2 regions of the Pseudoalteromonas sp. P1-8 genome follow, and region 1 is predicted to be linked to the other one. Evidence: predicted binding sites of a transcription regulator. Region 1 holds the regulator's gene; the other holds the start of a gene.

Region 1 (4,431 bases):
TCGGACCAATACCAGCTCACCCACCATGTTCATGATTTCATCGAGACGTTTAGTATCAACACGTACCGTTGTTTCTGCCTGTGGTGGTGGCGCTTTTTTCGGTGCAGCAGAGGCTGCAGGCGATTTTTCTGGTGCTTTTGCAGGAGCTGGAGCAGGTTTAGGCGCTGCGGCAGCAGGTTTAGGCGCAGGTGCCGGTTTTGATGCTGCAGGCTGTGCTGGTTTTGCAGGTTCTGCTTTTGGTGGTTCAGGCGCTTTTTCTGGCGAAGCCGTTTCTAAAGACTGAGGAGCAGTACCTTTACCGTGTAATTCATCAAGCAGCGCTTCAAACTCGTCATCGCTAATTTCATCGTCTGAGTCATTGCTTGAAGTATCTGCTGCAGGTGCTTGAGGAGCCGGCTGTGCTGGTTTTGCTGCTTCAGGCTGAGCAGAAGTATCTTGTTTTACTTCACCGAAGTTACCAACGCCATGCAGTTCGTCTAATAAGCTGTCAAATTCATCATCGGTAATATCGTCACTATCACTGCTAATTGCTTCAGGAGCAGTCGCTGCTGGACCTTGCCCTTTGCCATGCAGTTCATCTAGTAAGCTTTCAAATTCGTCTTCGGTGATTTCGTCAATATTTTGAGGCTCAGCGCTGCTATCTGCAAGACCGCCGCCATCAAATAACATATCAAACGCAAACGGGTCATCTTCATCGATATTGTCTGTTGCTGTATCTGCTGTGACTTCAGGCGTATCAACAGCAGGCTCTTCAACTGCGGGTTCTTCAGGTGCAACTGCAACATCCTCTGCTACAGATAAGTCTTCACCTGCAAGCTCTTCTGCGGTTGGTGGCTGACTTAATTTATGAAGGACTTCTAATAGGGCTGGATCTGCAGGCTCTGGCTGTTCGCGATTTTGAATCGTAGCGAACATTTCGTTGATAGTATCGAGAGCCTGTAAAATTACGTCCATTAGTTCTGGTGTTACACTGCGTACACCTTGACGTAATAAATCGAAAACATTCTCTGCACCATGACACGCATCTACAAGCTCAGTCATACTTAAGAAGCCTGCACCACCTTTAACAGTATGGAAGCCTCTAAAAATGGCGTTTAATAGATCTTTGTCTTCTGGGTTGTTTTCAAGCTCGACTAATTGCTCTGACAAAAGCTCTAAGATTTCTCCTGCTTCAACAAGGAAATCCTGTAATATATCTTCATCGACTTCAAAGCTCATGCAGCTACTCTCCTCTTAGAAGCCCAGACTTGATAATAGATCATCGACTTCATCTTGTCCTGAGACAACATCATCGCGAGACTCTTTATCAATAATTGGCCCTTCAGGACCTGCTAGTGTGTCACTTGTTGCAGGTGCTTTTTCTATGGCCTGTTTTTCTTGTTGTTGATGACCATCTTCTTGACTGCCAAACACAGTTAAGAGATTAATTAAACTGTCTTCTACCTCTCGCACCAACTCAATAACACGGCGAATAACTTGTCCGGTTAAATCCTGATAATCCTGCGCCATCAGCACATTAGTCATCAAACCTTGGAGCTCATCGGTTTTGGTATGCGAGTTATTCATGAACTTATCTAAGCTATGACATAACGATTTAAATTCACCGAGTTCAATTTCTCGGTTCATTAAACGATCCCACGTAGGTTTGATTGCGGCAATTTCATCAGCAAGTTGTTGCGCTATTGGTAAACTTGCTTCAACCGCATCCATGGTTTTATTGGCGGCGCTTTCTGTCATTTCCATAACATAATTTAAGCGCTGCTTAGCGTCTGGGATCGCGTCGGTAGTTAAATCAGTGAGACGAGTATCTAGGTCAAAGTTTTTTAACGCTTCATGAAGCTGACGCGTCAATTTGCCGACTTCAGCAAACAACTCTGATTGTTCTTTTGATGCAGCGTCAAGAATGAGCTTATCTGCTTTTTCTTGTTCACCATTTTCAAGATACTCAACAAGTTGACGAGCTTGCTCTAAACTTATTTGAGGCGCAGCAAGTGCTGACATAAGCCTCTCCCCTTAGATTAACCTAAACGTTCAAACACTTTTTCCAATTTGGTTTTAAGTGTCGCAGCAGTGAATGGTTTAACGATATAGCCATTAACACCTGCTTGAGCAGCAGCAACAATTTGTTCTTTTTTCGCTTCAGCTGTCACCATTAATACAGGAATATGCTTAAGGCTATCATCAGCACGAATTGCACGTAACAAATCAATACCTTGCATACCAGGCATGTTCCAATCTGTTACAACAAAATCAAATTCTTGATTTTGTAGCATTGGCAATGCTGTTGAACCGTCGTCAGCTTCCTGCACATTGGTAAAACCTAAATCCCTTAATAGATTTTTAATGATACGTCTCATTGTAGAAAAATCATCAACAACAAGAATTTTCATGTTTTTATCCAAAACATCCTCCGGTGAGGTTTGAACCTTTATTTACTTACTACTAATTAATCCAGTCATTGATTTTTGCTTTGAGCTTAATCATCGCCTGACCATGTATTTGACTCACACGCGACTCGCTAACATCGAGTATGTGTCCTATTTCTTTTAAGTTCATTTCGTCGTTGTAGTACAAAGACAAAACGAGAGCATCTCTTTCTGGTAACGATTGGATAGCCGTTAATAGAGACTGGTTAAACCGCTCATTTTTAACGTTATTAAACGGTTTGTCTAGTCCTAAATCCTGACCTACTGGTGTGATGACGTCTTCATCTACACCTAAATCTTCAATACCTAATACTTTACTCGAATTTACATCATGTAGAATATGATGGTACTCATCTAGCGTAATATCAAGTTTTTCAGCGACTTCAGTATCTTTGGGCTCACGATTTAAAGTGCTTTCTAATTCGGAAATGGTTTCAGCCACAAGGCGGGCATTTCGGTGAACTGAGCGTGGCGCCCAGTCACCTCTACGAATTTCGTCTAACATCGCACCACGAATACGAATTCCAGCGAAGGTTTCGAAACTAGCACCTTTGCTAGCATCAAAGTTTTTTGACGCTTCAATTAGGCCTATCATACCTGATTGAATTAAATCATCGAGTTGCACACTGGCAGGTAAACGAGCAATTAGATGGCACGCCACTTTTTTGACTAAAGAGGCATGTTTTTCGACAATCGCATTTAAATTCTGTGCTGATTGATATCCCATCGCTTTATTCACCGATGTTGTCATAGTTAGCCGTTTACTAGTTTTTCAATAAAAAATTCTAAATGGCCAGACGGTTGATTAGGGATCGGCCACTTAACTGCTTTTGTTGCTAATGTTTTAAACGCCACCGCTGCCGGTGAGTTCGGGAATAATTCAACAATCACCTTTTGACGTCGCGTAGATTTACGCATGTTCTCGTCATAAGGAATGGTTGCTACCAACTCCATTGAAACATCTAAAAAACGATCCGTTACTTTTGAAAGTTTAGCAAATAATTCTTGCCCTTCACGCAAACTGCGCACCATATTGGCAACAATTTTAAATTTATATACGCCATGCTCACGGCTAAGCACTTTAATAAGTGCGTAAGCATCAGTAATTGAGGTAGGTTCATCGCATACAACCACAACAACGTCTTGGGCTGCACGAGAAAAGCTTAATACCATGTCAGAAATACCTGCGGCGGTATCGACAATTAAAATATCAAACTCGGTATTTAACTCGCTAAAAGCGCGAATAAGGCCTGCATGCTCAGATGGCGTTAATTCAACCATGCTTTGTGAACCAGACGTTGCTGGTACAATTTTGATGCCCGCAGGGCCTTCAACAAGAATTTCGTCAAGCTCACACTCGCCTGACAAAACATGAGATAAATTACGTTCAACACGAAGGCCAAGCATTACGTCACAGTTTGCCAAACCTAAATCGGCATCTAATACTAATACACGATTTCCTTGCTGACCTAATGCGATTGCGGTATTGAGTGAAACGTTGGTTTTACCCACTCCACCTTTACCGCCAGTAACAGCGATAACTTTAACGCCACTATTATTATTTTGATTCATTTTGCGCAGGCCGCTTGCTTGATCTAATACTGTGTTAATCATACATCCCTACTGTGTTCGACGCTACTGCTTGACGTCTTGAATGTTGTGCTTTTGCTCGTTTTAAATACAATTGTTCAGCTTTTTTCACTAGTTTTTCAGCATTCGCTACGCGAATATCCTCAGGAACGCGCTGACCGTTAGTAAGATACCCTATTGGCAGGCGATTTTGAATCGCTATGCTAATAATCTCACCTAAACTTAAAGATTCATCCAATTTAGTGAAGATACAGCCACTTAGGTGAACCTTTTTAAAGTGTCTTACGGTTTCTTGCAACACATTTATCTGTGCTGTAGCACTTAATACTAAATAACTACGAATATCAACACGCTGATTACGCATTAGGGTATTTAACTGCTCAGTTAAACGTAAATCACGTTGGCTCATACCCGC
Region 2 (4,431 bases), on a different contig from region 1:
TAAATGTATCGTAAGGGCTTTCTTCACGGAATGGGAAAGGGTGCAAACCGTCTTTTTGACGGATAGTATGCATTTGGTCACGACGACCCGTTAAGATTTTGTGCGGATATGCTTGATGACCCACATCCCATACTAAACGATCTTCAGGAGTGTTATAAACATAATGCAGCGCAACGGTTAGTTCAACAGTGCCTAAACCTGATGCTAGATGACCACTACTTTGCGAAACTGAATTAAGTAGGTATTCGCGTAACTCTTTACTAAACGCAGGTAACTTGTCTTGCGCTAAATCACGCAGCTGTGCTGGTTCGTCAACCAAACTTAATAATGGATACTTGCTACTATCAAGTGTCATGATTTTTTATACATCCTTCGCTAACCAGAGTGCATTATAGCCCATTGCTGCTCTGATTTTTTAGTTATTTTGTCTTTCTTTTTTAGGCATTAATAATTACGTTCAACGATATAGCTAGCAAGGCTCGCCAGTTCGCTGGTGTCGTAATCAATTGCCTCAAGAGCTTGATGAGCTTGAGCTAGTAAATCTTGTGCTTTTTGCTTTGCACCAGCCATACCTAATAAAGCAGGGTAAGTTGCTTTATTAGCCGCAATATCTGAGCCTTGTGGCTTACCTAATGTTTCAGTATCAGCTTCTACATCAAGGATATCGTCTTGTACCTGAAAAGCTAGCCCTATTGCTTGGCCAAATAGGTTTAATTGCGCGAGAGTATGTTCATCACAGCTTTTTGCACTCAATGCACCGAGTGTAATAGCACAATTAAGCAAGGCGCCCGTTTTTAGCTGATGAATGCGCTCTAACTGCGCAACGGTAATTTCTTTATCGGTCGCTTCAATATCCAGCGCTTGCCCACCTACCATACCTTCAATACCTGAGGCTTTGCTTAATGAGGCAATCATTTTTACTTGCTGGCTCGCAGGAACGGCAAATTGATGGTTGGCAATTAAATCAAATGCCAGCGTTTGTAATGCATCGCCCGCGAGTATGGCTTGCGCTTCGCCATAAACAATATGACAGGTAGGGCGGCCACGTCTTAAGTCATCATCATCCATGGCAGGTAAGTCATCATGGACTAAAGAGTAGCTATGAATACACTCAATAGCGGCAGCAAGAATATCAAGATCGGTCTTGTCTGCGCCCATCATTCGACCCGTTGCGTATACAAGGTATGGACGTAAGCGCTTACCACCATTTAAAACACCGTAATGGGTGGCTTCTTTGATGGTTTTTTCGGTATTAAGTGGTAGTTCGAAATAGCGATTTAAATGTGCTTCAACGTCTTCACGAGCGCGTTGTAGTTGTTCTTTTAATTGCACTTAATTAGTCCAAGTTTGAATCAAAATTGCTAAGAGGAGCTTGGCTATCGTTACCCATTAAAATGGCAACCTTTTGTTCGGCTTGCTGTAACTTACCAGACGAAGCATTCGCCAGTGCAATGCCGCGTTCAAATTGTTTTAGCGATTGTTCTAGTGACAATTCACCTTGCTCCATTTGCGCAACAATTTGAGATAATTCATCCAGCGCTTCTTCAAAGCTTAAGTTTTCTGGTTTCTTTGTTGCCATTGTGGCCTCGATAGCTGTTAGAAAGTGAGGCCAATTTTAGGGGGAATGCTAAACTAGGTCAAAGAATGATGTGTTTTTTTACGCATAATCCATTTTCAATATGCTATTTTTACGGTTTTAGATACAGCTTAAACTTGTAGCTTAAAAATCTTACATTAAAATAAAATTAATTCATTTAATGATTTAAGTATTTCAACTGCTTGCCGATAAGCAGTTAATAATAAAAATTTGATACCTGAGGGTGTCGTGTAATTGTTCCTCTGGAGGGGTATGTGGATTTAGCAACCATAATAGGTATTCTTGGTGCCATAGGCTTAATTGCTATGTCGATGGTGTTAAGTAGTGACGGCCAAGTTGCAATGTTTTACAACACGCCTTCGGTGGTCATTGTATTTGGTGGTTCGATTTTTATCGTATTATCGAATTTCACTATGGGGCAATTTTTGGGCATAGGTAAAGTCGCTGCAAAAGCCTTTATGTTCAAAATCGAATCTCCAGAAGAATTAATTGAAAAAGCAGTAGAATTAGCTGATTCAGCACGTAAAGGTGGTTTCTTAGCATTAGAAGAAGCCGAAATCCCCAACGGTTTTATGCGCAAAGGGGTCGATATGTTAGTGGATGGTCATGATGCTGATGTTGTTCGTGCCACCCTACAAAAAGATATTTCTCTTACAGCTAACCGTCATGAACTAGGGGCTGGGTTATTTAAATCACTTGCCGATATTGCCCCTGCGATGGGTATGATCGGTACGCTAATCGGTTTGGTTGCTATGTTATCAAACATGGATGACCCAAAAGCAATCGGCCCTGCAATGGCGGTTGCACTTTTAACTACTCTCTATGGTGCGTTCTTAGCAAACGTTGTTGCTATTCCAATTCAGGTAAAACTAGAGCTACGTAAAGACGAGGAAGCGCTTAATCAACGTTTAATTCTCGACGCGGTACTAGGTATTCAAGATGGTCAAAACCCGAAAGTAATTGAAGGTATCTTGAAAAACTACTTAGCTGAATCAAAACGTAAAGTTGATACCGAGGAGTAGGGCATGTCAGATCAAGAGTGCAAATGTCCACCACCGGGTTTACCCGCCTGGATGGGAACCTTCGCAGATTTAATGTCATTATTAATGTGCTTCTTTGTACTCTTGCTTGCTTTCTCAGAAATGGACGTACTGAAGTTTAAGCAAATTGCCGGCTCCATGAAGTTTGCTTTCGGTGTACAAAATAAAATTGAAGTAAAAGATATTCCAAAGGGAACCTCGGTCATTGCCATGGAGTTCACTCCGGGTAAACCTGAACCCACACCTATTGAAACGATTCAACAACAAACCGTAGAAATGACGCAACAAATGCTTGAGTTTCAGGCTGGCGACGAAAGCTCTGCCGGTGGTCGACAAGAACAGCGCGGTAATAAACGAGGTGGTGAATCGCAAAGTACGGCTCAGCAACAAGCTTTAGAACAGTCAATTTCAGCAGCTGATCAAGAACAAACAAATGAACTTGTGAAGAAAATTGCTCAGCAACTAGAACAGCAAATTATGGATGGTGCGATTGAGCTCGAGTCATTAGGCCAGCAAATTATTATTCGTATCCGTGAGAATGGCTCATTCCCATCAGGTAGTGCTTTTTTACAGCCAAAATTTAAACCTATTATTCGTGATATTGCTACGCTGTTAAAAGATGTGCCGGGTGAAATAACCGTGTCAGGTCACACTGATGACTTCCAAGTATCGAATGAACTTTATACTAATAATTGGGATTTATCATCAAAACGTGCGGTGGCAGTTGCCAGTGAAATGGAAAAAGCGCCCGGTTTTGATAAATCTCGTATGATGGTGGTAGGTCACGCAGAAACAAGGCCTCTTGTACCGAATGTGACCGATGAAGATCGCAAGCGTAATCGCCGTGTTGAAATCTCTATTATGCAAGGTAAAGCACACGAGTCTGACCCTATTGATGTAAGGCAATAAATCAATTAAAGTGAAACTTCATTAACACATGTAATGGAGTATAAAAATGAAAAAAGTTGATAAATATAGCTATATGCCAGGCAATGGTGATGGCGGTGATGATGATAAAACTGATTAAGGCACTGCATTTTGCCTGATTGGTTTGTAGAAGTTAGAGTTATATTAAGCAATAGCTGGGTGTTCATTTTGAGCCCGGCTATTATTATTTTTTACCTTCGTAAAGATTGGCCCGCTTTCTATTTCTCTATCATTACTGCTGCTTTTTTCCTTTATGGAACTCTTATTTATTCTGCTTTAAGAGAGTTTGATGATATCTATATCTGGCGCTATGTAGTCTGGGCTTTTAATGATATTGCTTGGATGGCAATCATTGCTTACTTGGGTATTAAAGATAAAGTCTACTTATGGCAAAGTGTTTTAGGGCAGTTGGTTGTGATAATGGCGCCCATTCTACAGTTGTTCCGTTTAGTTGACCGCCACCTTTGGGATTTGTCTTACAGCACCTACATGTACAAGACCCTGCTACCGCTAATCAATATTGGTACTGTGGTCGTATGTTACCTACCGCTTATCTACCTCTTTACTCGACGAAGCCAGCAAGCATAAGGCGTTTCTTCGTTAAAAATCCTGTGCTAGACTACTGTTTATAAAAACAGTATTTAGTGTTGCGTTATGAAACTTTACATTGCCGAAAAACCATCCTTGGCGCGAGCCATTGCAGATGCACTGCCAAAACCACAAAAAAAGCATGATGGCTATATAGAGCTAGGTAATGGTGATTGTGTCTCATGGTGTATTGGTCATTTGCTTGAACAAGCAGAACCCGATGACTACGATGCAAGTTTTAAAAAGTGGCGGTTTGAGCATTTACCTATCGTGCCTGAA

What was found. Region 1 encodes FliA, which starts transcription of late flagellar genes. Its sites were predicted from a motif close to CTAAAGNTNNNNNNNNNNNNGCCGATA; they were not measured.
Region 2: the regulator FliA is predicted to act here: its motif matches at 1,762-1,788, upstream of pomA (flagellar motor protein PomA).

Annotation. Positions count from the first base shown of each region.
Region 1 is NZ_LJSO01000003.1:216,575-221,005, reverse strand. It holds gene AN213_RS06385 (chemotaxis protein CheA) at 1-1,218, opposite strand, end outside; gene AN213_RS06380 (protein phosphatase CheZ) at 1,234-2,001, opposite strand; gene cheY (chemotaxis response regulator CheY) at 2,019-2,402, opposite strand; gene AN213_RS06370 (RNA polymerase sigma factor FliA) at 2,443-3,153, opposite strand; gene AN213_RS06365 (MinD/ParA family protein) at 3,180-4,040, opposite strand; gene flhF (flagellar biosynthesis protein FlhF) at 4,033-4,431, opposite strand, start outside.
Region 2 is NZ_LJSO01000002.1:394,520-398,950, forward strand. It holds gene dxs (1-deoxy-D-xylulose-5-phosphate synthase) at 1-355, opposite strand, end outside; gene ispA ((2E,6E)-farnesyl diphosphate synthase) at 445-1,332, opposite strand; gene xseB (exodeoxyribonuclease VII small subunit) at 1,337-1,579, opposite strand; gene pomA (flagellar motor protein PomA) at 1,852-2,619, shown strand; gene AN213_RS05310 (flagellar motor protein MotB) at 2,623-3,546, shown strand; gene AN213_RS05315 (hypothetical protein) at 3,676-4,152, shown strand; gene AN213_RS05320 (DNA topoisomerase III) at 4,219-4,431, shown strand, end outside.